4 regions of the Nonomuraea sp. NPDC049750 genome follow, and region 2 is predicted to be linked to each of the others. Evidence: riboswitches for the same ligand, from Rfam matches in the RefSeq annotation. Region 2 holds a riboswitch; each other region holds the start of a gene.
What was found. Region 2 has a riboswitch for cyclic di-AMP ahead of AB0J16_RS28685 (C40 family peptidase). Riboswitches for the same ligand answer to the same signal wherever they lie in the genome.

Region 1 (7,080 bases), on a different contig from region 2:
GGCATCGCGGCCGCCGTGAAGTCGTACGTGGACAAGGTGCTCGTCCACAAGCCCGACGAGAAGGCCCTCCTGCCCGAGGAGCCGGGCGGCCTCCTGGAGGAGGCGGACGACCTGCTTGAGGAGCCGACTCCTTGAGGAATCGGACCTTAAGGGATCGGACCTTAAGGAGTCGGACGGAGTTCAGTAGGCGACCGTGATGCGCCGGCGCGGGTGCTCGCCCTTCTCCACCTCGTCGGCGATCGCGATCGCGTAGTCCTCGGCGGAGATGCGGCTGTTGCCCTCGGCGTCCGCGAGAAGCTGGTCGCCGCCGACACGAAAGTGTCCGGTGCGCTCTCCGGGCGCGATCTCCGCGGCCGGGGAGACGTAGGTCCAGTCGAGGTCGTCGACCTCGCGATAGAGGCCGAGAGCGCTCCGCTGGGCCAGCGCTTCCTTCTTGTACATCTCCGGGAAGCCGGGCGTGTCGACCAGGTCGACACCGGGCGCCACCTCCAGGCCGCCGGCGCCGCCGACGACGACGAGCCGCCTGACCCCGGCGGCGCGGACGCCGTCGATGAGGGCGCGATGGGCGTCGAGGAACGGCCCCTCGGGCTCGCTCCCGTCGCGGGGCGGAGCGATCGCGCAGATCACGGCGTCGTGGCCGCGGCCCAGCGTGGCGGCGTCACGCACATCTCCCTTGACCGGCCCCGACCTGCTGACACCGGTCACCTCGTGGCCGCGGGCCGCCAGTTCGGCGGCGATGCGCTGACCGACCATGCCGGTCGCGCCAAAGAGAAGAATCTTCATATTCTCCAGAGTATCCATTGGATACTGGCGAGCTGGGCCGAGAATAATGTGAGCGATACTCTTAAATGTCGCAAGCAATACCCCTAATCAGGAAATCTCCGTCGCGGTTAGGTTTTTCTCCACCTTGGCCGTAGACATCTTCAACCTCATACATATCTCGCTTTATCCGATCACCCGGCCGCCATCCGCCGCTCCTACGCTGTCCCAGTCCTCATGACGGCGTGGGAGGGTCACGTGCTGGGACTGGATGACTGCCTGACCGAGGTCATGGCGATACCAGGGGCGCTGGACGCGATGCTGGTGGACCAGACGAGCGGCATGGCCGTGGCCATCAGCGGACCGCCGCAAGGCGTGGACGCCGAGAGCTCCGCCGCCGCCCTGACGGAGACACTGCGCGCGACCATGGACGGTCTGGCCCGCTCCTGCCCGGGTGAAACCATCCGTATCGACGACATGCTGGTCACTACCGACAAAGGCCATCATTTACTGAGATTCCTTGAAACGGTATTCGAGGGGCCGCTCGTCATTTACCTGCGCCTCGACCTGGAACGGTCGAATCTCGCCCTGGCGCGATACCGCCTGCTGAACATCTCCCGCCAATTGCTCACCTGAGCCATGGCACCGCTGGACACGCTTCTGGCCGGCCTAGCCCGTGAACGGGCCACGGGCGCCCTCCGTGTGGGCCGGGCCGGGACGATCTTCCTCAGCGAGGGCCGGGTCACGTACATGGAGTGCGCCCAGACCCCCGGCGTCGAACGGCTGCTGGCGGCGCGCGGGCGGCTGCCGGAGACCGCGCTGCGCCGGCTGCAGGCCGACGGAGGCTGCGCGCGCCTGCTGGAGGAGGGGCCCGTCACGCTGGGCGAGCTGCAGTACTGCGTGCTCGGGGCCGTCCTGGACGCCGCGTTCTTCCTGCTGCCGGCCGGCGGGTCGCGGCCGAAGTTCCGGCCGGGCGAGCAGCACTGGCTGGGCGGGCAGTGGTTATTCGACGTGGCGGGCCTGATGCGGGAGTGCGCGCGCCGCCGCGCCTATCTCGCGCAGATCTGGCCGTCCGCCCAGCTGGACGCGGCTCCGGTACGGCCGGCGCGGTGGCTGCCGGGCAGCGGGGTGACTCTGGACTCGGTCCAGTGGGAGGTCGTCACCGGGGCCGGGGCCGAGGCTACACCGCTCGACCTGGCCAAGCGGATCGGCAGGTCCGGCTATTCGGTGTTGCTGGCCGTACGGAGGATGGCGGCGGCCGGGCTGCTGGCACCGCCCGTGGAGACGACCACCACGCGCGCCCCGGAGGAGAGCGCGACGAAGACCGGTGAGCACAGGGCGAAGGCCGCCGCAGGCGGGCAGGGGGCGCTGCCGCAGCGGGGGCGCGTGGCCGCCGATCAACGGCCGCCGCACGATCCCCGCGCCCCGGGCCTGCCGCTCGGCCCGCCGGTCACGGCGGACCCCACGGACCTGGCCCTGCTGATGCGCCTGAAGAAGGCACTGGAGGAGCTGACATGAGGTTCCCCCGCCCGCAAAGGAGGCCACCGGTGGAGCTGCGTGAAGAGGTGCTCAGGGAGATGGTTCTCCTGCGCGAGCGCACTCCGGACATCAGCGGGAGCGTCGCCTGCACGGTCGACGGCATGAGCATCGCCTGCGACAACGCCGACGGCAGTGGCGAGCAGGTCGCCGCACTGTCCGCGGCGCTGCTCGCGCTGAGCAGGCGAATGACGATCATGACGGGCCAGGGCGTACTGGAGGAGACGCTCATCTCCGGCACCGCCGGCTTCGCCGCCTTCTACGCGGCGGGCCCCACCATCGTCCTCGCAGTCCTGGCTGAGCCCGGCACCAATCTCGGGCTGCTCCGGCTGGAGGGGCGCAAGACGGCGGCCAGCGTGGCCGCCATCTCAGCACGGATCCACTGAGCTTGAACGGAGGAAGGCATGGCCAGCATGGACGTCTCTCTCAAGGAGATGATGACGATCGACGGCTCCATCGGCGCGGTGATCGTCGATCACGGCAGCGGCATGGCGCTGGGGGCACTCGGCGGCTCCAAGGACCTGGATCTCCAGGTCGCCGCGGCGGGGAACACGGAGGTGGTCAAGGCCAAGCTGCGCACGATGGACTCGCTGGGGCTCAAGGACTCCATCGAGGACATCCTGATCACGCTAGGCGGCCAGTACCACATCATCCGGCCGATCACCGGCCGCGGCGGCAAGGGGCTCTTCCTCTATCTCGCCCTGGACCGGGCACGGGCCAACCTGGCACTGGCCCGGCACCAGCTCCGCGGGATCGAGGAGAAGCTGGAGATCTGAGAGACCCGGTGGCTCGCGTCCGGGCGCGGCGGACACGAGCCACCGACCTCCACCGATCCCTGACCAGCCTGGTCCTTGAACAGCCCGGTCCTTGAACGACCGACCCCTGACCGGCCTGATCCTTGGTACGTCAGCTCGTGGTGAGCTTGGTGATGGCGCCGACGATGTCCGGCCAGAGCGGCCGGGGCAGGTCGTGGCCCATACCGGGGAACGTCAGCAGCGTGGCGCCCGGAATCGCCGCCGCCGTGGCGTGGCCGGCGGCGACCGGAACGAGAGCGTCGGCCTCGCCATGGATGACCAGGGCGGGGATCCCCAGCGTGCCGAGCCGCTCCGTGCGGTCACCGGAGGCCATGATCGCGGCCAGCTGCCGGGTCGTGCCCGGCGGGTCGAAGCACCGGTCGTACGCCTGGCCGGACAGCCGGAGGATGCGTTCCCGGTCCATGTCGAAGCCTGGCGAGCCGATCACCGCCCAGGTCCTCAGGGACTGGGCGAGCACGGCGTCCCGATCGGTCGGGGGCGCGGCGAGCAGCACCGCGCTGGCCTCCGGCGTGGGCGGGGCCACGTCCGGACCGGGAGTCGACATGATCGAGGTAAGGGTCAGCACCCGTTCGGGGTGCCGGATGGCGAGCGTCTGGGCGATCATCCCGCCCATCGAGGCGCCCACGACGTGGGCGGCGGGCCAGCCGAGGACGTCCATCAGCCCGGCCGCGTCGTCGGCCATGTCATCCAGCAGATACGAAGAGGACGTCCCCAGTGTGGGAACGCCCTCGTCGTGCAGGTGCGTGGAGAGTCCGGAGTCACGGTTGTCGAATCTGACGACGTGATGGCCCTGCTCCGCCAGGAGCTCGCAGAGCTCGTCGTCCCAGTGGATGAGCTGGGCGCCGAGCCCCATGATGAGGAGCAGGGGACGTCCGCCGGGCGAGCCGAAGGACTCGTACGCGATCTCGATGCCGTTCGCGGCTGCAAGCGTGGTCACGAGGTCAGAATGACATTCTGTTTCCCGCGACGCAAAGACCGTCAGCTCCGAAATCGACGACCATCAAGGCCGTCGGCTCCGGACCTGACGACCGTCAGCAAGACCGTCTTCGGACCTAACGGCCGTCAGCGCCGGACGAGCTTGCGGATCCGCTCGCGGCCGACCGTCGAGCCGCCGAACATCGCCAGCGCGACCGCCGCGGCGGCGCCACCGATGGCGTTCGACTCGACAACCTTGTTCTCAGCCTTGTCCTCGGCCTTGCCAGCCTTCTTGGCAGCCACCGGCACGGCCTTGGCCGGAGCGGGCTTGACCGCGGCGGGCTTGTCGCCCTCGGCCACGATCTTCGGGGGCTTGGCGGGGTTGTGGTCCACTACGGCGTACGCACCGGTGGAGAAGGGCTGCGGGTAGTTCTTCTTGCCCGGGCCACTGCCCCACTTGGTGATGACGTAGTCGATCTTGATGTGGCCCGCGCCACCGTTGCCGTCCACGCCCAGCGTGCTGGAGTTGAAGCTGCCACCGGTCAGGGCGGCGAAAGTCTTGGCGTCGAGGTCGAGCATGACGCCGCTGGAGGACGGCACGCCCGGGCCGCGGTCGCCGACGAAGAAGGGCATCTTCTTGCCCTTGTAGACGACGTAGCCCTCGGTCATGAGCGGCCAGCTCGGGCTGGCGGCGAGCCCCTTCTGCATGGGCTTGCCACTGGCCGGCAGCCCGGTGTCCCCGGCGCGGCCGGAGGAGTCGTCCCAGAAGTAGGACGCGGTGGTCTTGCCCTTGAGCAGGACCTTCTTGTCGCTGCCGGTGTCGGCGTGTGCGGCGGTGCCTGCGCCGATGGAGATCGCACCGACGACGGCGGCGGTGAGCATGGCAGATCGAACAGACATGAAGTAGCAAAGTCCTTTATACGGGAACAAGGGGATTGCGCTCGCGAAAGGTGGGCGTAGCCGGGCAAAACGCCAAACGGGCGCTACGCGGAGCGTGGAAGAGCGGGGGGAAGGTGCCGGTCAGTCAGCGGACGACAACACGCGGGCTGGCGGCACGACGCGGGGGTTACGCATGCGGTAGGTGTCCTCTCCATCTCGCCTACCGGGTTAGCTGACGGGTTCGGACGTGGAGATGCCCTACCGACCGCGGTCGGATTCACCCCTAAGGAACATTGGTTCCCCGGTTCCCGCGAGCGGGATTCGGCGCCTGCCGGTTGGTACTCCCCTGTTGAAGCCCCAAAGTCACCGGCTGGTAACTCCATGAACTATAGGTACCGAACCGGACAAAGGCAAACATAAGCCCATGAAACGGGCGAAGATCTACCTAGAGGGTCAAGAAAAAAGGGGGTACGGCATGCCGTACCCCCAGAAAAGCTCAGGTCAACCGCCGCTCTTCCGCCTGAAAGAACGCTTGCTGGCGGCGGGCCCGTGAGCGCCGTGAATCTTGGAAGGGTCGTTGCCCCTGCCACCCGCGCTCGAGTCGGCATGCTGGTTACGCTTGCGCTCCAGCGCCTCGCGGAACTTGCGCTTCATCTCGTCCTCGGGAGTTTCGTCGACTTCCGGCTCCGGTGTTTCCGCCATGAGGACCTCCTGGTGTTGGGGACAAGGACAGCTTCGCATGACGGCGCTCAGGACGCGAAACTGGCCTCGACCTTGGGCTGGGGGGTTTCCCGGTCGATACGCGTACCGGGCATGGCGATCAGGGCGACCAGCGCCACGAGGGCGCCCGCGACCCCCAGCGAGGGGATGACCAGGGCCGCTGCCGAGGCGTGCGCGGCGGCCAGCCCGTGCAGCGGCGTCTCGGTGGCGATGACGGAGGTGTAGGCGGTGCCGGCCAGCGCCAGGGCGACCGAGCCGCCGATCTGGCGGAAGAACGTCAGGTTGGCCGAGGCCGTACCCATGTACTGGGGCGGCACCGAGTCCGACACGGCCACGGTCAGGCCGGAGAGCATCGGGCCCATGCCGAGACCGATCAGCGCCATCCACCCGACGAGCACCCAGGGCGGCGTGTCCAGCGTCAGACCGGCGCACAGCAGCGTGCCCACGACCAGCAGGAACGGCGCCGCCACCAGCCACGGCTTGTAGACGCGCGTCCGGCTGATCAGCGCGCCCACGACCATGCTGCCCACCACCATGGCCAGGGTCAGCGGGTAGATCCGCAGCCCCGACTCGGTGGCGCTGGCGCCGAGCGCCTCCTGGAAGTAGCGCGGCAGGAACACCACACCGGCGAACATGCAGAAGGCGGTGAAGAAGGAGGTCACGTTGACCAGCGTGTACGTACGGTTCCGGAACAGGTGCATGGGCACGATGGGCGCCTCGGCCCGCAACTCCACCACCACGAACACCACGAGCGACACCAGAGCCAGCACGATCGGCCCGATCACCGGCACGCTGGTCCACGTGTGGCCGTCGAGTCCCTTCTCGGTCAGGCCGATGAGCAGCGCGCTGATGGCCACCGTGAAGACCCCGATGCCCAGGTAGTCGGGCCGCCCGCCGCCGTGCCCCGGCAGTCGCGGCAGACGCAGCACGATGATCGCGATCAGCGCCAGGCCGATCGGCACGTTCACATAAAAGGCCCAGCGCCAGCTCGCGTGGTCGGTGAAGAGCCCGCCCAGGAACGGCCCGGCGAGGTAGCTGAGCGCCATCACCCCGCCCATCGCGCCCTGCACCCGCGCCCCGCCCTTCTCCGGCGGGAACAGTTCGAGCACCAGGGCGATCGACAACGGCAGCAGCGCGCCCGCGCCCAAGCCCTGCAACGCGCGGAACAGGATGAGCTGCGTCATGTCCTGCGCCACCCCGCACAACGCCGAGCCCAGGAGGAACACGGACATGCCGATCAACAGCAGCGGCTTCCTGCCGTGCTGGTCCGACAGCCTTCCATAGAGGGGCACGGTAACGGTCGAGGTCAGCAGGTAGGCCGTGACGACCCAGGTGTAGAGATCGACGCCGCCCAGCTCCGTGATGATCCGCGGCAGGGCCGTACCGACGATCGTCTGGTCGAGCATTCCCAAGAACATGCCGCCGAGCACGGCGACCAGCAGGAGGCCATCGCCTC
Region 2 (7,080 bases):
CCAGGCCTGCCGCGGGATCATCGAGGGTCACCAGCAGGTGGGTGGTGCCGAACTCCTCGACGAGTTCGCGCGGTTTGGCGAAGCGCAGCACCCGTCCGTGGTTGATGACCATCACCCGCTGGCTGTTGCGTTCCAGCTCGTCGATGTGGTGACTGGTCCACAGCACCGTCACGCCGTGCTCCTCGCGCAGCCAGGTCACGAAACGCTCGATGTGCCGCCGCCCCACCACGTCCAGTCCCGCGGACGGCTCGTCGAGGATCAGCAGCCGCGGAATGGTGAGCAACGCCCGTACCAGCTGTAACCGCTGCCGCTGGCCGCCCGACAACTGGAAGCAGAAGCGCGGCAGGGCCTCCGTCAAGCTGAGGAACTCCGCCAGTTCCAGCGCCCAGGGCCGCACGGCACGCCACTTCAGGCCGCGGAATCGGGCGGCGATCCGCAGATTGTCCAGCGCCGGCAGCATCATGTCGAACGGGCCTGATTGGTGCATCGCCCCGATGCCGCTCTTGGCGGCGACCGGCTGGCGCACCGGATCGGCGTCGAAGACGCGGACCTGGCCGGAGGTAGGGGTGGTGACCCCGCAGATCATTTTGATCAGGGTCGTCTTCCCGGCGCCGTTGGGCCCTAGGAGCCCGATCGTCTCTCCCCGCGCGATCTCGAACGAGACATCGTCCACTGCCGGTCTCTCGCTGCGCCGATAGCGTTTGGTCAGCCCCGCGGCCGTCACCACATCGCTCGACACGGCACCACCCTTCACTTCCCGCTTCACCAAATGTGCAGGTTGTCGGCTGCTGGAGATGTGTTGCAGGTCGAGTATGGACCGGCGATCAGCGGGTGACACAACCCCACAAACGTGGGCTATCCGGGACGTTATGCCGAACGACAGAGGGCACGTTGTGTGATCACGCCGCGTGTGATCATCATCGGCACATGGACCCGGTTCACTCGCGCGTTCCGTACACCCTGCGCATGCCGGCCGGCAGTCCCGGCGTGACCTGGCAGGTCCCGGAGGAGACCAACCCGGCGACCGCCCTGCCGTGCGTGGTCCTCGTGGACCGTGCGGGGATCAACGAGTTCGCCGTGCTCCAGCGCGGGCTGCGCACACTCGGCGTGCCGAGCGTGCGGATCGACGCCGGGTCGATCGGCGACCTGCGGATCCTCACCCGGCTCGACGACGGCTCGCTGACGGTGAACGGGCGCCGCATCATCCCCACCGTCACCTGGGTACGGCACTTCTCGCCGCGGGCCGTGCGGGGGGAGAACGGCTCGGCGCCGTCCCTGTTCCGGGCCGACTCGTGGGCCGCCCTCATCGACCAGCTGTCGTCGCTGTCAGCCGCCCGGCTGCCCGGTGGCAGTGATCTGGGGCGGCTGGTTCAGCTGGACGACGCGGCGGAGGCAGGGGTCCGTACCCCGCGAACGATCGCCACGACCGACCTGGGGGCGGCGAGCGCGGCGCTGGCCAGCGACCGGGTCATCGTCAAGGCCCTCGACCAGCATTTCGTCGAGACCGAACCAGGCACCCTGCACGGGGTCTTCCCGGAGATCGTGACCGGCGTCGCGGCCAGGAAGCTGCCCGCGCGGGACGCGCCCATGATCGTCCAGGAGTACGTCGACCACTGGGCGGAGCTGCGCGTCTACTTCGTGGATGGCGAGATCCGGGCCTTCCGCGTCGGCAAACCGTCGCCGGAGGCGATCTGGCGCGACGAGGCGTCGGTCACGGTCTCTCCAGCGGCGGCGCCGGAGCCCGTGGTGGAGGCGGTGCACCGGCTCGCCGGGATCTGGGGCCTGCGCTACGGCGCCTTCGACTTCCTGCTGACCAGGCAGGGACCGGTCTTCCTCGAAGTCAATCGCGACGGCGATTGGCGGTGGTTCGAGGCGAAGGCCGGTGTCGACGACGTCTCCATCGCCACGCTGTCCACAGTGCGTACGCTCCACCGTCAGGTGGCCAGGGCGGGTTCGGCGACGATCGATCTGGCCGGATTCCTGGCGCTGGGCACCGACCGGATCAAGCGGGCCAAAGTCGTGACCGCGCGCTTGGACGCCCGCGTGCTCGGCGCGCTCGAGGTGCGGGTGGACGGCGCGATCGTGCACGTCAGCGCCAGGAAGGCGCGGCTGCTGGCCGCCATCCTGCTCTCCCGCCCGAACCAGGTGGTTCCGACGGACCAGCTGATCGACTCATTGTGGGGAGAACGACCACCCCCCACGGCACGCAAGAACCTGCAGGTCTACGTCTCCGTGTTGCGCAGGAGCTTCGGGGATCGGATCTCCTACCAAGGCTGGGGATACCGGCTGGACGCCGGGCCGGACGAACTCGACCTCCTCAGGTTCCGGCGGCTGGCCGGCGCCGGCCGCGACATGCGGCGCAGGGGCGACGCCGATGCCGCGTTGACCGTGCTCGATGACGCCCTGCGCCTGTGGGGCGGTCAGCCGCTCGCGGAGTTCTCGGGTGTCGCCTTGGTCGATGAGGCGGTCGGCAGATTCACCGACTTGTACCTCACGGTCAATGAGGACTGGGCGGAACTCGAGATCGAGCGGGGCGATCACGTCGAGGTGCTGAACAGGCTCGACGACCTGGTGCCCTTCTTTCCCGCGCGCGATCGGCTCGTGGCGGCCAGGATGACCGCGCTCGCCGGTTGCGGCCGTGCGCCGGAGGCGCTTTCGCAGTTCGAGACCGTACGCCGGCATCTCGTGGCCGAACTCGGCATCGACCCCAGCCCCGTACTCAGGAACCTCTACGAGGAGATTTTCCAAGGGCAGCTGGCCAGGGCCGATCCTTAACCGCTCGCATGGTCCGGCCATACCGCTGATTAAGCAGACGCTTCTAGCTTGCACACAGAGGTGCTTTCACCAGAGGCGCCTCTGGCCAAGGCGATCCGAATCGGGACTTGCTATGGATCTTGTTTTCGACGATCTGATCAACGATCGCGACACGCGGCTGATCGTCCTGCTGGCCAGGGGATACACGACGACAAGAATCGCCCGCGAGCTGCAACTCAGCAGATATACGGTGGCGGAGCGGATCAGCAAGCTCCTCGACCGATTCGCCTGCAGCAACCGGAGCCAGCTCGTGGCGTACTCCTATGCCCACAAGCTCCTGGACGTCGGCATCTGGCCACCGGGCGCCGCCGAGCCGCTTCCTTGAGGAACCCGGCTGCCCGTGTGATGGCTCACCGGGCCGGGGGAGTCGTGTCAGAACATGCCGTGTGGCACTTCCTGCGGTTCGGGGACCGGCTGAACCACGTCCCAGTGCTCGGCGATCAGGCCGTCTTCGATCCGCCAGAAGTCCGCGACCGCCAGCCCGCGCCCCCCTTCCCGAGGGATCAGGTGATAGTGCATCACCACGAGATCGCCTTCCGCGACGACCCGCTTGAGCTCCAGCCGGGAGCTGGCCAGCGGGGAGTCCCTGATGAAGTCGATGAAGGCGCGCCTGCCCGACGGGTTGCCCGGGCTGTGCTCGATGAAGTCCTCGCTCAGGAGCGTCTGGAGCACCTCGATGTTGCCCGCGGCGAACTCCGCGAAGCCGGCCATGATCAGTTCTTTGCTGCTCGTCATGGGAGAACGCTGACAGCGGCCGCCGGGTGGTGTCGATTACCTGGGATGTAATGGCGCAACCCGCGTAGGCTCATCGCCTTACCCCAGCTCCGATGCCCAAATGGTCAGTGATGAGCCTTGTGCCCGTAGGATGACCGGCTGGACCTGATCGCTGTCCAGCTGGGCAAGCGTCAGCCCCGTACGACATGAGAGGCACGGCACCATGGCGAACCGGGACGCCACCGCACTCGATGACCCGGTGGGCGCATCTCTGCGCGGTCACCACGCGCACCATGCCCGTCGGCTCGGCAGCGCGGCCACTTACCAGCCGGATGTCGCGACTTTCTCCGGGGTGTCCGCCGACCCGGATCCGCAGGAGTGGGCCGACCTCGCCCGGCTGCTCGGCCGAGGCGAGCTCGCCGACATGTTCAGCCGCGCATCGGTGCCACCACCGGGCTGGGAGCCGGTCTTCGTCCTCGAAGGCCGCCAGATGACCTGGTCCGGCGGCGGCCGCCGCCCTGCCGAGACCGGCACCGAGGTGGTCGAACTCGGCAGGGACAGTGTGCCCGAGATGCTCGACCTCGTCGCGCGGGCCAAGCCGGGGCCGTTCTGGCCGCGTACCCGCGAACTCGGCACCTATCTCGGCGTCCGCGACAACGGCACCCTGGTGGCGATGGCGGGTGAGCGACTCCGGCCACCGGGGTGGACCGAGATCAGCGCCGTCTGCACCGCCCCCGAGGCACGCGGGCGAGGCCATGCCGCCCGCCTGGTCAGTGCGCTCGTCGCGCGGATCGTGGCTCGTGACGAACGGCCCTTCATCCACGTAGCCGAGGCGAACACCGGCGCGATCGCCCTCTACGAGCGGCTCGGCTTCGAGACCCGCAAGCCCGTGACCTTCCGGGGGTTCCGCACGCCGTGACGGCTTCCGTCACTGAGCCGGGGCGCTACCGGACCTTGATCTGCAGGGACTCCGCCGTTGGCCGCAGGCCGGCGGTGAGCATGGTGGTCTTGCGTTGCTCGATGGAGAGCCGTACGCCCTTGGGGTCCGGCCGTACGGCGCCCGCGAAGGAGTCCCTGCGCCAGTCGGAGAGCTTCTCCTCCTTGACCACGTCTCCGGTGTGCGGCGCGTGCACCATGTATCCGGGCTTCGAGATCATCCCCACGTGCCCGAGTCCGTGGAAGAAGACCAGGTCACCTGGCTTGAGGTGGGCCCAGGAGATCTTCTTGGAGAACGCGGCGTACTGTTCCGTCGTGGTGCGCGGCAGCTCGATCCCGGCGTGTTTGTACGCCTTGAGCATGAGCCCGGAGCAGTCGTAGCCGCTGTCGCTGGTCCCGCCCCAGACGTACGGGATACCGCGCTTCTTCATGGCGAACTTGAGGGCGACCTTCCAGGCCGGAGTGGTCTGGCTCGTCTGCTGGACGGGCTTGCTCTCGGTGCCGGTAGAGGTGGTGGGGCCGACAGTGGTGGTGGGGCCGGTAGGGGTGGTGGGGTCGGCGTGAGCTGGAGCGGCCAGAGTGAGCCCGGCGACGGCGGTCGCCAGGCAGATGGCGAGGGGAGCCACTGCTGTGTCCTTCCATACGGCCTACCGGGTTAGCTGACGGGCTCGGGCCTGGAAGTGGCCCTACGGCAATGCCGATTCGCCCCAGAGGGAACTTGGGTCCCCGGCTCCACGCAGGTGAGTGGATTAGGCGGGACGAACACTAACAAAACGGTCAAAGACTTGTAAACTGTCTAAAATCGGGCGTCAACGGGACGGGGCATGACATGGCAGGTAATCGACACCACCCCGGCAGACCAGGTAGAACCGGCCACTATGCACATGGATCAGCCGATAGGGGAGCTGCTGCGGGACTGGCGGCGCCGGCGCGGCCTCACGCAGCTCGACCTGGCCCTCCAGACCGAGGTGTCCGCGCGCCACGTCAGCTTCGTCGAGACCGGGCGGACGATCCCCAGCCGGTCCATGGTGCTGCGGCTGGCCGAGCAACTCGATGTGCCGCTGCGCGCGCGCAACCGGATGCTGCTCGCGGCCGGGTACGCGCCCATCTACCCCGAGCGCCCGCTTGACGACCCCGACCTGGGCAAGGCGCACGAGGCGCTCCAGCGGATCCTGCGCGGGCACGAGCCGTATCCGGCGATGGCCCTGGACCACCGGTGGAACCTGCTGCTGGCCAACGACGCCATGAACGTCTTCCTCGACGACGTGGACCCGGCCCTCCTGGAGTCGCCGGTGAACATGATGCGGCTCGGCCTGCATCCGGACGGGTTCGCGCCGCGCGTGCGGAACCTGGCGCAGGTCCGCGGGTTCCTGCTGCCCCGGCTCGCCAGGCAGGTCGCCCGTGCGGGGGACCCGGGGCTGAGCGCGCTCTACGAGGAGCTGCTGACCTATGGAGACGATGGCGAGGCGCCGTTGCCCGACCCCGCCGACATCGCGCTGCCCGTACGGATCACGCATCGGGGGGACGAGCTCTGCTTCTTCAGTACGATCACGACGTTCGGCGCGGCGTTCGACATCACGCTCGAAGGGGTCGCCGTCGAGGCGTACTTCCCCGCCGATGACGAGACCACACGGCTGGTCGGGAACCGCTGATGCTGCTGATTTGGCCAGTTCGGTACGGTTCGCGACACCCAGTTTCGCGTACACGTGGTGCGTCTTGACCGGACTGCGGCTCATGAAGAGCCGTTTGCCGCCGGGTGGCGTCAGTACGCGGCGGTGAACCTGACCCGGTGGTGCCTGGGCCGTTCCGCCTCGTCCAGCAGCACGACCGCGAGGTCCTCCATGGAGATCGCCGAGTTCCCCTCGGCATCCATGAGCAGCTCGTCGGCGCCCAGCCGGTAGACGCCGGTACGTTCGCCCGGCGCCAGCACCGCGGCCGGACTCAGGTAGGCCCAGTCCACGCCGGTCTCCGCGCGGCAGACTTCGAGCTGGTCGTTGCAGGCCAGCGCGATGTCTCGGTAGGCGTCGGACATGAAGCGCGGGTCGTCGAGCACGGTACGCCCGCCGGACCCGGGAACGGTCAGCCCGGCCGCCCCGCCGACGAGCAGCAGCCGGACGCCGGTCCCCGCGAGCCCCGTCAGCAGCGCCTTGGCGGCCGTGACGAGATCGTGCTCGCGGCCGGTGGGCGGGCGGGTCGCGCTGATCACGAGGTCCTGACCGGTGCCGAGCCTGGTCACGTCCTCGACATGGGCGGCGTCGCCGACCTGGGGATGGGCGCCGGGGTGCAGTGACGGGAAGCGGGCCGGGTCGCGTACGACGGCGGTGACCTCGTGGCCACGGGACAGCGCCTCGGCGACCACACGAGCGCCGACGCCGCCCGCCGCTCCGAACACGGTGATGCGCATGATTTCTCCTTGAGAAGCAGCGGGAGATGAGGGGGTGGGGATCGGACGGTCAGGGTGCGGGGATCAGACGATCACGAGCGGGCGCGTCCGCCTGACCTGGCGGCTTCTGCTCTGGGCTGTTACGAGGGTCTGGGTCGTTGCGGGGGTCTGGGCCGCGACGAGGGCGGCTGGTCTGGGCCGCGATGAGGGCCGCCACGACGACGAGCCCGCCC
Region 3 (7,080 bases), on a different contig from region 2:
GCAGACGACTGGATATCAGCGGGCGCACGGTACGCCGGAGACTTCGGGGTATCTGCGACCGCATCGGCGTCGCCACCGCGATCGAGGCCGTGGCCTGGGCCGCCCGTCGCCAGCTCATCTGACCGCTCGACCGGCCCAGCCGCCCGGGCCCCAGCTGTCAGAGTGCTTGTCGTGGTGTCCGGAGGTCAGTCGGCGATGCGTACGGCGCCCGCGAACGGACGGCGGGCGATGGACGCGATACGTACGACGTCGCCGGTCTGCGGCGCGTGGACCATCATGCCGCCGCCGATGTAGATGCCGACGTGGTGCAGGTCGCCATAGAAGAAGACCAGGTCGCCGGCGCGCAGCTCCTCCTTGGAGATGTGCCGTCCGGCCGTCCACTGGTCGCCGGTGTAGTGCGGCAGTGAGATGCCCACCCGCTGGTAGGCCGCCATCACGAGGCCGGAGCAGTCGTACGAGGTCGGCCCCTCGGCGCCCCAGACGTACGGCTTGAGCTGCTGCGTGAGCGCCCACCTGGCAGCCGTGGCCGCCTTGCCGGCGCCGATGACCGGCAGGTCGACCCGCGTGGCCCGGGTGCCGGGACGGCCCGCCTCGCCGATCGCCCGCTTGAAGAGGCTGCTCTCGACTTTGGCGACGAGCTTGGTGATCTTGTCGCGCTTGGTGCCGAGGCCCTCGACGATCTTCTCGACCTCGTCGATGCGCGTCTTGGCGCTGGCCCTGGCCTGCTCGGCGGCCTGCCTGGCCGTGGTCACCTGGTTGACCTCGAAGCCCTGCTGCTGCTCCAGCGCGTAGGTGGTGGCCGCCCGGTCGAGGAAGCTCTCAGGGTCGTCGGAGGTGCCGAATGCCAGCGCCTGACCGAAGCCGCCGCTGATGTAGGCGTTCTGGGCCAGCAGCGCGGCCTTGGCGTGTTTGGCGGCCAGATCGGCCTCACTGGTGGACAGCGTCTTCTGGGCCGCCTCAGCCGACTTCCTGGCTTTCTTGAGCTTCTCCCGCTGGCCGTTGAACTCCTCGCTCAGCGTCTCGATCTGGGTGTGGAGCTCCTCGGCCTGCTCGGACAGGTCCTTCAGCGAGGGCTTGGGATCGGCGACGGCGGAGCCGACGGGTACGGCGAAGAGGAGGGTGGCGATGGTCGCCGCGATGACACCCAACCGGGTGGGGACCTTCCGGAGCTCCGGAGCGCGGGCGTGAGCGCCCACCGGCGTCCCCTCGCGATCGCGGGTCTGCTTCACCAACCAGCTCCTCTCATCGGCGCCTACCGGGTTAGCTGACGGGTTCGGGCCGGAGCAGCCCTACCGAACGACTCGCTCGGATTCACCCCATGGGTGGTGGCGTCGGGATGAGGTCGCCACCGGCGGGTCCCCGGCTCCCCTTACGGGGATTGGGCGCGTCTCCACGCTGGCTCGCGTGGGTGACATCGTCGCTGGACACTAGTGCACTCCGGGTTCGTGCTCAACCAGAACTGCCAAGTCTGTAGAGGTTTCGCAACCGAAGGGTCACGAGGTGGTCTCGTGCCTGTCGGTGCTGAACAAACTTTATGTCCTTTTTGCACCAAGTTCGTCAAGGCATGGAAGCCTATCGGCCAAGGGCATCCCGCATCGTGCTCGATCAACCACGAGATGTCATGAGATGGGAGAGACGTCAGAGTTAGGGGGAGGCCGTAATCGGATCTGTACGCTGGAGACCCATGGAGCAGGTCGCCGAAGTGACAGTCCCGGACACGGAAGTCGTCGTCCGGCGTGCCCGCACGCCGGATGTCAGGACGATCCGTCTCCTGGTCGACACCTACGCGGGCGCCGGGCCCCGGCTTCTGGAGAAGGCCACCGTCACTCTGTACGAGGACGTGCAGGAGTTCTGGATCGCCGAGCGCGGCGGCCAAGTGGTCGGCTGCGGCGCGCTGCACGTGCTTTGGGAGGATCTCGCGGAGATTCGCACGGTGGCCGTTGATCCGGAGTTCCGAGGCTTCGGAATCGGGCACCGGATCGTCTCTTCCTTGATCAAAACGGCCCGGGAACTCGGCCTGCGCCGGGTTTTCTGTCTGACTTTTGAGGTGGATTTTTTCGCGAGGCATGGATTCCGCCCCGTACAGGGCACCCCGGTCTCACCCGAGGTCTATGCGGAGCTGCTGGCCTCGTACGACGAGGGTGTCGCCGAGTTCCTCGACCTCGAACACGTCAAGCCCAACACCCTGGGGAACACCCGCATGCTTCTCCACCTGACATCGGGTGACGCGGACCTTGACTAATGGGAAAGGTGATTGTTGATACCTATGTCGATACGTTGGGCAGCACAGGCATGTGTCCTGACACGTGCCACATGCGCACTCGAAGCGAGGTGACACGGTGAGCACCGGACAGCCGCCGTATCCACAGGACGAATCCGGCGAGAACTCTGCGCCTGGCGGATCTGAATACGGACATCACAACGCGGGCCGTCCCTATGGCGAGCCCGACCCGGATGCGACGGTCGTTGGCTACCGGGCGGACGACGCCTACGGTCAGCAACCCAACTACGGGCAACAGCAGCCGGGCTACGGCCAACAGCCGCAGTACGGTCAGCAGCAGCAGCCGGGCTACGGCCAGCAGCCGCAGCAACCGCAGTACGGACAGCAGCCGCAGTACGGGCAGCAGCCCGGCTACGGCCAGCAACCGGAATACGGCCAGCAGCAGCCCGGATACGGTCAGCAACCCGGATACGGTCAGCAGCAGGCTTCGGGTCAGCAACCCGAGTACGGCCAGCCCAACTACGGTCAGCAGCCGCAATCGCAACCCGGTTACGGTCAGCAACCGCAATCCCAGCCTGGTTACGGCCAGCAGCCCGGTTACGGGCAGCAGCCGTCCCAGCCGGGCTACGGTCAGCAGCAGCCGTCGCAACCCGGCTACGGCCAGCAGCAGTACGGCCAGCAGCCCCCGTCGGGCCAGCAGCCCGGCTATGGGCAGCAACCCGGTTACGGGCAGCAGCAGCCGTCCCAGCCGGGCTATGGCCAGCAGCAGCCGTCGCAACCCGGCTACGGCCAGCAGCAGTACGGCCAGCCGGACTACGGTCAGCAGCAGCAGTACGGTCAGCCTGGCTACGGTCAGCAGCCCCAGTACGGCCAACAGCCCGGCTACGGGCAGCCGCAGCCACATGGGGTGCAACCGCCCGGCGCCCCGGCCCCGCTCGCCGAGTGGTGGCAGCGGCTCGTGGCGAGGATCATCGACGGTGTCATCTTCGGCATCGCGAACTGGGTGATCGGTCTCGTTTTCGGGGCCATCCTGCTCGCCGGCTACAACTCCGCGACCGGCACGACGACCGGTCTGCTGGGGCCGACCGCCTACGGCATCGTGGTGGCCATCGTGATGACGGCGGTGTATGTCGCCTACGAGTTCTTCATGACCAAGATGAGCGGCCAGACGGTCGGCAAGATGGTCATGGGGATCAAGATCGTGCCGACGGGCACCATGCTGCCTCCGGGCGGCCTGCCGAACGACGTGGCGCTCAAGCGGGCCGGTGGCACGTGGGGCGGATACATCCTCGGCTTCATCCCGTGGGTCGGGGCGCTGCTCGGCGGGATCGTCGTCGCGCTGAACGGCGCCTCCCAGCTCTGGGACAAGCCGCTGCAGCAGACGTTCGCCGACAAGTTCAGCAACACGGTGGTAGTGAAGATCAAGTAGTCTTCGCGGACGCGAAACAGAGGCTGGCCACCGGTCGGCCTCTGTTTTGTATGTGCGGGCGGCAGCAAAATGGGTAGCGGTCGGTTCGCCGAAGGGGCGAGGTGGGTTATGACCGGGTTGCCGCCGTGGAGTGACGCCGTCCCCGCGGAATGGTGGGAACGCCTGGCCGCCCGGCTCATTGAAGCCCTCGTCTTCGGTGTCTTCTATTACATTCTGTTCGTCGCGCTGTGGGGCGGCTTCCGAACTGTCGGGTTGCTGGAGACGTTCGACGGCCGGCTGCCCGGCGTGTTCGCCTGGCTGCTCGGTGGGCTGGGATATACGGTCTATGACTGGGCCGCGCATTCCATGAGCGGCCGTACGTTCGGCAAGGCGATCATGAAGATTCGCCTCGAACCGAGCGGCCTTCGGCGCGGTGCTCTGCTGAAACGGGCCCTGGTCTATCCGGGAGCGGCGATGGTCATGGGCATTCCGGTGCTCAATGTGCTGGCTGGAATCTTCGTCTTCGGCGTCGGGATCCTCATCTTGATCGACAAGCCGCTGCAGCGTGGGCCGCACGACCGGCTCGCCGGAACGCGGGTGATCAAAGATCTCCGCTGAGCCTTGTGGGCCTGGACAGAAGTCTTTCCGCAAAATTTTCGCTTGATCCGGTAAGGAGCCTGGAGAGACTGGCATTAGGCTATGGGGCGTCCGGGTTGCCGGATGTTGGCGCACATGGCACATGGACGGCATCCATGTACCACTATGGTCGGGTGCGGGCGGTTGTCCACCTCGTGAGGCATGAGGGGCGCTCATGCCCAGGCCGCTTGTGGATAAAGCGCCCATCGAAACCCCCGTCCGCTGTGGAGGCGAGGACGAATGCAGGCCCTTACCGACGTATTGTCAGCGCTGATCCCGCCGGTGGTGGTGGGCGCCGCCTTCATCTTTGGCGTAGTGAAGTTGGTCCGATCCGAGGCCGCCGGACGCCGTCCAAACCCCCAGGATCAGGCCGAGAACCACAACTGAGCCGCAACTGAGCCGCCGCTCAGCAGAATCTCTGTAGCGCTGAATTGTCTCCGCGCCTTTCCGGGTATATGTTTGCCCTGGCGAATGAAACAATGCTCCGCGAAAGGATTGCGTAGATGGCCAAGCAGATCCAGGAGATTCTCATCGATGACCTCGATGGGGGCGAGGCCAATGAGACGGTCAGCTTCGCTATTGACGGCTCCTCCTATGAGATTGACCTGAGCGACCTTAACGCCAAGAAGCTGAGGGACGCGCTCACGCCTTTCGTACAGCACGCTCGTCGGTCCGGTGCCGTGACCACGCGTCGGCGCGGTCGCGGCGGGCAGCGTGCGATGAGCCGCGAGAAGAGCTCGGAGATCCGGCAGTGGGCCAAGGCTCACGGTCTGCCGGTGAGCGAGCGTGGCCGAATCGCCTCTACCGTGGTGGAGAAGTACGAACAAGCTCACTAGAGAGCCATCTCCTGACCATGCGCTTATGCCGCTCGCCTAAGAACCCCGGCGAACGCCATAAGCGCATGATCATTTATAGCCGCCTCTCAAATGGTGGACGGTTCGTGACGGCGATCTTCTAATCGCCCATATGTGATCATTTTGGGCTGCCCGCTCGGTCGATTCCGGGCGGTTTTCTGGCATGGTGCGTTCCAGCCCCGGTGTGAGCAACCCGGTGCGGCGACGGTCTGGATCGGTAACCGCCACGGCCCGGATCGGTAACCTCGCTGACCGGACCGGCGATTTCGCGGCGCGCGCGTGCCGTGCCGGGATCGGGATTTCGCGGCCCGCGCGCCGTGCCGGGGATCGAGATTTTCGCGGCCTGCCGGGTGCCGTGGCACGACCGAGATTCCGCGACCCGCGGGTGCCGTACCACGATCGATTGGCGGCGGGCGCGCTTCCTTACATAGGATGTTTGCGTATGGCTCGCGGATGAGGCATCGGCGATGCACGGGCGAGCCCTCTCCCCGGCACTGCCCGCAAGCCGATCCATGTTGATCTGCCGGCGCCGTGGCGGCCAATTCCAGGCGCTTCACGGAAGCCACCTAAACATCGTTCGCTTGCGGCGTATCGGGAACACGTAACCCCCGATCGGTAGTTGGATAGAGGGTGAACGCCCTGCTCCCGGGGAACGTCTCTGCTATAGAGCGTGTCAGTGGCAGTGGGCACGGTTCGCCGAGCCAGGGCTAGCATGCGGGATGACGGGACCGGATTTACCGGCCTGACTGACCGCTCTGTGAGGAGCGACGAGATGTTCGAGAGGTTCACCGACCGAGCAAGGCGGGTTGTCGTCTTGGCCCAAGAAGAGGCCAGGATGCTCAACCACAACTACATCGGCACTGAGCACATTCTTCTTGGTTTGATCCATGAAGGTGAGGGCGTAGCCGCCAAGGCTCTGGAGAGCCTGGGCATCAGCCTTGAAGGAGTGCGTCAGCAGGTCGAGGAGATCATCGGCCAGGGCCAGTCGGCTCCGTCGGGGCACATTCCGTTCACCCCGCGGGCCAAGAAGGTTCTTGAGCTGTCGCTCCGTGAGGCTTTGCAGCTGGGTCACAACTACATCGGCACCGAGCACATCCTGCTCGGGCTCATCCGTGAGGGTGAGGGTGTGGCCGCCCAGGTGCTGGTCAAGCTTGGAGCCGATCTCAACCGTGTCAGGCAGCAGGTCATCCAGTTGCTCCACGGTTACCAGGGCAAGGAGCCGGCCGCCGCGGGCGGCCCGCAGGAGTCGGCCCCGTCGACCTCCCTGGTGCTCGACCAGTTCGGCCGCAACCTGACCCAGGCCGCCCGCGAGGGCAAGCTGGATCCGGTCATCGGCCGTGAGAAGGAGATCGAGCGGGTCATGCAGGTCCTCTCCCGGAGGACCAAGAACAACCCGGTTCTGATCGGCGAGCCCGGCGTCGGCAAGACCGCCGTCGTCGAGGGCCTGTCACAGAAGATCGTCAGGGGCGAGGTGCCCGAGACGCTGAAGGACAAGCAGCTCTACACGCTTGACCTCGGCGCTCTGGTGGCGGGCTCGCGCTACCGCGGCGACTTCGAAGAGCGCCTGAAGAAGGTGCTCAAGGAGATCCGCACGCGCGGCGACATCATCCTGTTCATCGACGAGCTGCACACGCTCGTCGGCGCGGGCGCGGCCGAGGGCGCGATCGACGCCGCCAGCATCCTCAAGCCGATGCTGGCGCGTGGCGAGCTGCAGACCATCGGTGCCACGACCCTCGACGAATACCGCAAATACCTGGAGAAGGACGCCGCTCTGGAGCGGCGCTTCCAGCCGATCCAGGTGGCCGAGCCCTCGCTCAGCCACACGATCGAGATCCTCAAGGGCCTGCGCGACCGCTACGAGGCGCACCACCGGGTGTCCATTACCGATGGCGCGCTGGTGGCCGCCGCGCAGCTGGCCGATCGCTACATCAGCGACCGCTACCTGCCCGACAAGGCGATCG
Region 4 (7,080 bases), on a different contig from region 2:
ACTCCGATCAGCGGGAGATCGCGGCGGCGTTGCGCGCGGGCGCGCTCAGCTACCTGACCAAGGACGCCTCACGCGAGGACATCTACCAGGCGGTGGCCGCCGCCGCTGAGGGACGCAGCCTGCTCACCAAGCGAGTCCGCGAGTCGCTCTTCGACGCCGCTCCGCCCCCCGAGCCTCCGGACGGGTTGACGAACCGCGAGCTGGAAGTGCTCAAGCTGGTCGCGGCGGGGCTGTCCAACCGGGAGATCGTGCAGCGGCTGCGCGTGAGCGAGGCCACGGTGAAAACGCACATCAACCGCATCTTCGCGAAGATCGGGGCGCGGGACCGCGCGCAGGCCGTCCGTTACGCCTACCGGCGGGGGATCGCCTCCGACTCTCAACCCACGGGTTGACGCGAACCAACCTCCGGCTTGACGATCGGCCCCGGCCCTGCGACCTACCGTCGTCTGCCATGAGCGATGTGAGCATATTCCTCCTCAACCTGATCATCTTCGCGATCGCCATCGAAAGCGACATCGGCCGGCGGAAGGTGGGGCTGTTCCGGCTCCTGCGCCCTGTGGCAGGGGCGGCGGCGCTGGTTCCGATCTTCTTCGACGGCTTCGAGCTGTCGGGCACCGGGCTGCTGCTCGAAGCCGCGGCCACCGTGCTCGGCCTGGCGATGGGATTGGCCGCGATCTCGTTCATGCGGTTCGAGTACGTGCCGGACAAGCAGGCCGTGTACTCCAGGGCCGGGCTTGCTTACGTGACCGCCTGGGTCGCCATCACCCTGACGAAGGTCGCCTTCTCGTACGGCGCGATGCACGTGTTCGGTCCAGAACTGGGCCGCTGGATGGCGGCGCACGACGTGGGAGCGAACGCGCTGAAGGCGGCGATCATCCTGCTCAATGTGTCGACGATGCTGGCCAGGGTCGGCGGCATCCACGTCAGGGCAAGGGCGACGGCCGCGCCGCGACCGGCTCCCGTTCCGGCTGGCGGGCACGGCTCTTAGCACGTGAGATCCGGGCAGCTCAACGCCGGCACCAGGCGGTCGCTCCCGTACACGCCGTCATAGTCCCCGCGGAACTCGTTGACCAGCCACGGCTCTCCGCTCGCGGGCCAGTACGCGACATTCTGCGCGTTGCCGGGTGCGGTCGTCAGGTAGTGGACGTCGAGCGTGGCGCGGTCGGCGGAGACCGTGACGCGGTGCAGGCAGGACTTGCGGTAGTCGCCGTAGATGTTTGCCGTGCCGCTCAGCATGTAGCTGACGGGAGGCGCGCCGTCGGGACACAACCCGACGACGATGTCGTTGCCGCCGGTGAACACGCCGCCCTGGAGTGCCCACACCGGGCTGGTCCACCCCTCGGGGGTGAGCCAAACCGTCGGAGCCCGTCTTGAGCAGGGCGGTGGACGCGTCGAGGGGCCAGCGGTGGATCTTCGCGCCGGAGCCGCCCCTCCGGTACTCGACGTCCGGCGAACTCGGAAAAGAGGAGGTGAACAGCCATACGCTGACACACAGGGCGGCGTGGGCGAACATCACCCTCGCGGGTCGATGACCAGCTCAAACGCCATCTTCAAGTGAGCGAATAGCTCATTAGATGCGATTCGTCCCATTTCTAGAACATCGAGATGTGCACGTGGTCGAAGTGGTTCTGGGTGATGCTGCCGCGGTCGGACATCGAGCTCCACCCCGAGCCCTGGTTGATGCGCTGCTTCCAGATCACGTACTTGACCCCGAGCTTGTCCTTGTTCTCCAGCGCCCAGGCCGCCACGCGGTCGCCGAGTGCCTGGTTGGCGGAGCTGGGCATGCTGCCACCGGTGCTCATCATGAAGTCGCACGCGCGCCCCAGCGGGTGCTCGCCGCCGCCGCCGTCCGCGCGGAAGCAGCCCACCTCGTACGGCAGCGCGAAGTCCTTCTGGATCAGCCCGCGGATCACCCGCATCCGGGCGGTGATGTTGTCGGTGCCTGAGGGCAGTTCGGGCGCCCAGCTGCCGTCCGAGCGGCGGCCGGGGCCGAACGGGATGAGGCCCTTCAGCTTCTTCTGGATGTCCTTGATGACGTCCTGCGCGTCGTCGCGCTGCTTGGCCACGTTGGCCGCGTCCTCGCGGATCTTCGCCTCGAGGGCGGTCGCCTGGTCCGCGGCCGCCTTCTTCTCGTCCCGGGCGGTGGCCACGCCCTGCACGACCGCCTGTTGCTCGGCCGCGAGGTGGTCCAGCAACGCCGCGCTGGAGGCATCGGTCGGCAGGGTGAGGTTCGGCAGCGCGCCGGTGCCGTTCTGGTACTGCAGGCGCGCGAGCTCGGTGACGCGTTTCTGAGCGGTGATGAGCTGGGCCTCCGCTGTGGCCAGCCGGTTCTTGGTCGTTTCCGAGTCCTGTTTGGCCTTGGCGAGTTCGACGCGCTTGAGATTGTAGGTCTCGATGAGCTTGTCGACCTTCTTGTCCAGCTGCTTCAGCTCCGCGCGGAGCTGGGCCTCGCTGGGCTTGGGGGCGGCAGCGGCGGGCGTGGCCGTGAAGGCGCCGAAGGCCATGGAAGCGGTGGTGATGAGAGCGATGGCAAGACTCGAGGGGGACGCAGCCGCCACGAAGGGTTTCCTCTCCCTATGCCGGCCGGGTTAGCTGACGGGTTCGGGCAGGGAGATGCCGCCTTACCACCTGAGTGGATTCACCCCAAGACGCGATGGGTCCCCGGCTCCCGGGCCACGCACCCAGGATTAGGCCAGCACCGACCGTTTAGGTCGGCGCTGAAAAGGGATATTAGTGGTAAAACCAAGGTCATGCGACTCCAAGCGGCAACCAATTAGAGATCTACCTGTGATTTAAGCATGCGTGCGGCTTCCTCCGGCAGGACATCGTTGACGAACGCGCCCATGGCCGACTCCGAGCCCGCCAGATACTTGAGTTTCCCGGGCGCCCGTCTGATGCTGAACAGCTCCAGGTGCAGATAGGCCAGGTCACGATCCTGCCGCACCGGCGCCTGGTGCCAGGCTGAGATGTACGGCATGGCGACGCCGAACAGCCCGTCGAGCGCCCGCAGTACGGAGGTGTAGAGCGGGGCGAAGGCGGCGCGTTCCTCCTCCGACAGCGCGGCCAGGTCCGGCACCTGCCGGTGCGGATACACGTGCACCTCGAACGGCCAGCGGGCGGCGGCGGGCACGAACGCCGTCCACAGCTCGTTGGCCGCCACCACGCGCACCCCGGCGGCCCGCTCGGCCGCCAGCACGTCGGCGAAGAGGTTGCCGCCCTGGTGCCGGGCGGCCGCGCCGAGCTGGAGTTTGGTCCGCGGGGTCACGTACGGGTAGGCGTAGATCTGCCCGTGCGGGTGCGGCAGCGTGATGCCGATCTCCTCGCCCCGGTTCTCGAAGCAGAACACCTGCTCGACACCCTCGATCGCGGACAGCTCGGCCGTACGGTCGGCCCACGCCTCCATGACCAGGCCCACCTGCTCGTCGGAGAGCCGCGAGAACGACGACGAATGCTCAGAGGTGAAGCACACCACCTCACACCGCCCCACGCCCGGCCGGACCTCACTCAGCCCCCCGACATCACCATAAGTCCCGAAATTTCCGGAAAACGAGGGGAAGCGGTTCTCGAACACCACCACGTCATAGTCGTACGCCGGGATCTCCGAAGCCCTCGTCTCGGACGACGGGCACAGCGGGCACTCGTTGGCCGGAGGCAGGAACGTACGCGTCTGGCGGTGCCCCGCCATCGCGATCCACTCCTCGGTGAGCGGGTCGTAGCGCAGCTCCGACGCCATCGGCCTGGGGTCGAGCGCCCGCCGGTCGATCGCGCTCCGGTCGGCGTCGTCGCGCCGGTCGAAGTAGATCAGCTCTCGGCCGTCGGCCAGGTGGGTGATGGTGCGTTTCACTGCGAGTCCTCCGCGATGATCAGTTCGCCGGCGCGTTCGCCCAGCTCCATGCGTGCTTCCTCGGGCAGTCCCGAGTCGCTGATGACCGCGTCGGCCTCGGTCAGATCGGCGATCGTGCTGATGCCGACCGTGTTCCACTTGGTGTGGTCGGCCGGGATGACCAGCCGGTGCGCCGCGTGCACCAGCTCCCTGTCGGTCTCCGACTCCAGCAGGTTGGGCGTGGTGAACCCGGCCCGCACGCTCATCCCGTGCACGCCGAGGAACAGCGTGTCCACATGCAGCCGCCGGATCGCGGCCACCGCGACCGGGCCGACGAGGGCGTCGGACGGCGTGCGTACGCCGCCGGTCAGCACGACCGTGCGGTCGGCGCGCGGGTTGCGGTGGAAGACGTCGGCCACCGGGATCGAATTGGTGATGACCGTGAGCTCGGGCACCGAGATGAGGTGGTGGGCCAGGGCCCAGGTGGTGGTCCCGGCCGACAGGGCGACCGCGGTGCCGGGCCGGACGAACTGGGCGGCGCGGCGCGCGATGGCCTCCTTCTCCTGCTGCTGGCGGGCGGACTTGGCGGTGAAGCCCGGCTCCTCGGTCGAGCCGGGCCCCAGCGCGGTCGCGCCGCCGTGCACCTTCTCCAGCAGCCCGCGCTCGGCGAGCACTTCGAGGTCGCGGCGGACCGTCATGTCGGAGACGCCGAGCTCGCGAACGAGGTCGGCCACCCGAACGCCGCCGCTGCTGCGCACGCGTTCGAGAATCGCCTGCTGGCGCTGCTGTGCGAGCACGCCCCCGCTCCTTCCAACAGATTCCACCAAATTATGACACGACTTTGTTGGGGAATGTTAGGTCGTACGGGTTGTGCGGTAGACCACAGCGCGAGACGTTGGGAAACGGACCGATCACTGGAGGTACCCATGGCGAAGCGATCACGCAAGACCAAGGCGCGCAAGAAGAAGAAGGCCAACCACGGCAAGCGTCCGAACGCGAACTGACGGCGGGCCGGCCGCGGTGAGCTCCTTTCACCTCGGCCGGTGCGACGGCTCAGCCCGGGAGACCGTGCAGGGCCTCGTCGATGCGCTCCTGCGGGAGCGGGTAGTCCTCCATGCGCCCCGACAGGTAGCGGTCGTAGGCGGCCAGATCGAAGTGGCCGTGCCCGCACAGCGCGGTCAGGATCACCTTCTCCTCGCCGCTCTCCCTGCACCGCAGCGCCTCGGCGATGGTCTCGGCCAGCGCGTGCGTCGGCTCGGGCGCCGGGACGATGCCCTCGGTACGGGCGAAGCGCACACCGGCCTCGAAGCACTCGGTCTGTGACTTGGTCACCGCCTCGAACAGGCCCAGTTCGTACATGTGCGACAGCAACGGCGACATACCGTGATAACGCAGCCCGCCCGCGTGGATCGGATCGGGCACGAACCCGTGACCCAGCGTGTGCATCTTGAGCAGCGGCGTGAAGCCCGCCGCGTCGCCGAAGTCGTAGGCGTAGACGCCCCGCGTGAACGACGGGCACGCCTCGGGCTCGACGGCGCGCAGCGTGACGTCGAGGTTGCCGGCCAGCTTCTCGCGCAGGAACGGGAAGGTGAGCCCGGCGAAGTTCGAGCCGCCTCCGGTGCAGCCGATGATCAGGTCCGGCATCTCCTCCAGCTGGGCCAGCGCCTCCTCGCCGATGACGGTCTGGTGCATGAGCACGTGGTTCAGTACCGAACCGAGCGCGTAGCGGGCATCCGGGTTCGCGCCGGCCACCTCGACCGCCTCGCTGATCGCGATGCCGAGGCTGCCGGGCGAGCCGGGGTCGTCGGCCAGCACCTTGCTGCCCGCCCCGGTCACGGTCGAGGGGCTGGGGTACACCGTCGCGCCGTACACCTGCATAAGTGAGCGCCGATAGGGCTTCTGGTCGTAGGAGGCGCGGACCATCCAGATCTGGCACTCCAGATCGAACTGCGCACACGCGAACGCCAGCGCCGACCCCCACTGTCCCGCTCCGGTCTCCGTGGTGAGCAGCCGTACGCCTTCGCGGGCGTTGTAGTACGCCTGGGGGACGGCGGTGTTCGGCTTGTGCGACCCGGCGGGCGAGACGCCCTCGTACTTGTAGTAGATCCGCGCGGGCGTGCCGAGCGCCTTCTCCAGCCGGCGTGCCCGGATCAGCGGGGTCGGCCGCCAGAGCCGGTAGACATCGAGCACCTCCTGGGGAATGGCGATGTACCGCTCGGTGCTCACCTCCTGGCCGATCAGCTCCATCGGGAACAGCGGCGCCAGATCATCGGGTCCCACCGGCTGCCGCGTGCCCGGATGCAACGGCGGAGGCGGCGGCGCGGGCAGATCTGGAACGATGTTGTACCAGTTGCTGAGAGTCACCACCTCAGTGTGCGCCGGTTACCGCTCGCCCTCAATCAGGACCGCCATACGCGCGGGATGGTCGGCGCGCACCGCCACGTCGGCGGCCCGCAGCGGTTCGGCCTCCCGCTCGTAGCGCGCGTAGGCGGGCAGCCGCCACCGCTCGTCCGCCCCGGTCATCCGCCCCAGCGCCCCCTCGGACAGCCACAGATGCGCACTCACCTCGAACGGCAGCCCGCGGCCCAGCAGCAGCGTCCCGTCGAGCAGCAGCACAGCCCCCTGAGGCAGGGTTTGGTACGGCAGGCGGTACGCGCGATCGGCTCGGCTGTCCCAGAGCGCCGGCAGCACCTTGCCGGTCCCCTGAGCTCCCAGCGGCCCGAGCACCTCCCGGGTCAACCCCCCGGTGTCGAGCCAGTCGTCATAGAAGGCGTCGGGGTCCGTCCGGCCATACTCGAGCCTGAGAGACGCGGGCCGCAGGAAATCGGCGGCGGACACCCGCAACACGGCCCTGCCCCGCGCTCTGAGCGGCGCGACCAGCTCGTCCGCCAGCCGTTCGGGATGGGCGGGCGGCGCTCCGTCGACGGCGACCCGCGCGTAGGAGTCGCGCGGCAGGCCCGCGATCCGCTCGGCCAGCTCCTCGACCAGGGCCTCTCGGGAGATCGCTCGCGCACGCATCAACCCGAGCCTACGCGCTCACTCCGCGACTCAACCCACCCCTGAGCGCTCGTCCCGCAACTCAACCCAAGCCCAAGCGCTCGTCCCGTGACCGCTCAGCCGGCGCCGGGACCGCTGGGGCGTTTCCGGGGTCACTCGGGCGGTTGCGGGACTGCTCAGGTGGGCCTGGGACCGCCCAGGCGGTGGCTGGGGCCGCTCAGGCGGTGCCGCGTGACCATGGGGAGCCTTCAGGCGGTGCC

Region 1: it holds a riboswitch for cyclic di-AMP, as region 2 does, so the genes downstream of both, AB0J16_RS17660 (hypothetical protein) here and AB0J16_RS28685 (C40 family peptidase) in region 2, are expected to answer to the same signal.
Region 3: it holds a riboswitch for cyclic di-AMP, as region 2 does, so the genes downstream of both, AB0J16_RS02000 (C40 family peptidase) here and AB0J16_RS28685 (C40 family peptidase) in region 2, are expected to answer to the same signal.
Region 4: it holds a riboswitch for cyclic di-AMP, as region 2 does, so the genes downstream of both, AB0J16_RS56025 (hypothetical protein) here and AB0J16_RS28685 (C40 family peptidase) in region 2, are expected to answer to the same signal.

What each region holds. Positions count from the first base shown of each region.
Region 1 covers NZ_JBFANB010000005.1:560,264-567,343, reverse strand. Annotated here, with positions in the region: gene AB0J16_RS17695 (DUF4032 domain-containing protein) at 1-135, shown strand, start outside; gene AB0J16_RS17690 (NAD(P)-dependent oxidoreductase) at 181-783, opposite strand; gene AB0J16_RS17685 (roadblock/LC7 domain-containing protein) at 1,018-1,395, shown strand; gene AB0J16_RS17680 (hypothetical protein) at 1,399-2,277, shown strand; gene AB0J16_RS17675 (roadblock/LC7 domain-containing protein) at 2,307-2,681, shown strand; gene AB0J16_RS17670 (hypothetical protein) at 2,700-3,071, shown strand; gene AB0J16_RS17665 (alpha/beta hydrolase) at 3,202-4,047, opposite strand; gene AB0J16_RS17660 (hypothetical protein) at 4,173-4,925, opposite strand; cyclic di-AMP (ydaO/yuaA leader) riboswitch at 5,107-5,241, opposite strand; gene AB0J16_RS17655 (DUF5302 domain-containing protein) at 5,406-5,606, opposite strand; gene AB0J16_RS17650 (MDR family MFS transporter) at 5,654-7,080, opposite strand, start outside.
Region 2 covers NZ_JBFANB010000012.1:49,176-56,255, forward strand. Annotated here, with positions in the region: gene AB0J16_RS28660 (ABC transporter ATP-binding protein) at 1-739, opposite strand, end outside; gene AB0J16_RS28665 (BTAD domain-containing putative transcriptional regulator) at 928-2,775, shown strand; gene AB0J16_RS28670 (LuxR C-terminal-related transcriptional regulator) at 2,888-3,139, shown strand; gene AB0J16_RS28675 (nuclear transport factor 2 family protein) at 3,187-3,549, opposite strand; gene AB0J16_RS28680 (GNAT family N-acetyltransferase) at 3,752-4,447, shown strand; gene AB0J16_RS28685 (C40 family peptidase) at 4,473-5,090, opposite strand; cyclic di-AMP (ydaO/yuaA leader) riboswitch at 5,094-5,230, opposite strand; gene AB0J16_RS28690 (helix-turn-helix transcriptional regulator) at 5,289-6,116, shown strand; gene AB0J16_RS28695 (NAD(P)H-binding protein) at 6,227-6,868, opposite strand; gene AB0J16_RS28700 (EamA family transporter) at 6,918-7,080, opposite strand, start outside.
Region 3 covers NZ_JBFANB010000001.1:416,230-423,309, reverse strand. Annotated here, with positions in the region: gene AB0J16_RS02005 (LuxR C-terminal-related transcriptional regulator) at 1-122, shown strand, start outside; gene AB0J16_RS02000 (C40 family peptidase) at 186-1,229, opposite strand; cyclic di-AMP (ydaO/yuaA leader) riboswitch at 1,235-1,395, opposite strand; gene AB0J16_RS01995 (amino-acid N-acetyltransferase) at 1,685-2,242, shown strand; gene AB0J16_RS01990 (hypothetical protein) at 2,265-3,125, opposite strand; gene AB0J16_RS01985 (RDD family protein) at 3,129-3,650, shown strand; gene AB0J16_RS01980 (RDD family protein) at 3,759-4,247, shown strand; gene AB0J16_RS01975 (Lsr2 family protein) at 4,769-5,101, shown strand; gene AB0J16_RS01970 (ATP-dependent Clp protease ATP-binding subunit) at 5,892-7,080, shown strand, end outside.
Region 4 covers NZ_JBFANB010000049.1:32,476-39,555, forward strand. Annotated here, with positions in the region: gene AB0J16_RS56010 (response regulator transcription factor) at 1-392, shown strand, start outside; gene AB0J16_RS56015 (hypothetical protein) at 452-988, shown strand; gene AB0J16_RS56020 (hypothetical protein) at 985-1,323, opposite strand; gene AB0J16_RS56025 (hypothetical protein) at 1,593-2,558, opposite strand; cyclic di-AMP (ydaO/yuaA leader) riboswitch at 2,564-2,704, opposite strand; gene galT (galactose-1-phosphate uridylyltransferase) at 2,774-3,844, opposite strand; gene AB0J16_RS56035 (DeoR/GlpR family DNA-binding transcription regulator) at 3,841-4,620, opposite strand; gene AB0J16_RS56040 (TrpB-like pyridoxal phosphate-dependent enzyme) at 4,877-6,187, opposite strand; gene AB0J16_RS56045 (uridine kinase) at 6,206-6,841, opposite strand; gene AB0J16_RS56050 (hypothetical protein) at 7,069-7,080, opposite strand, start outside.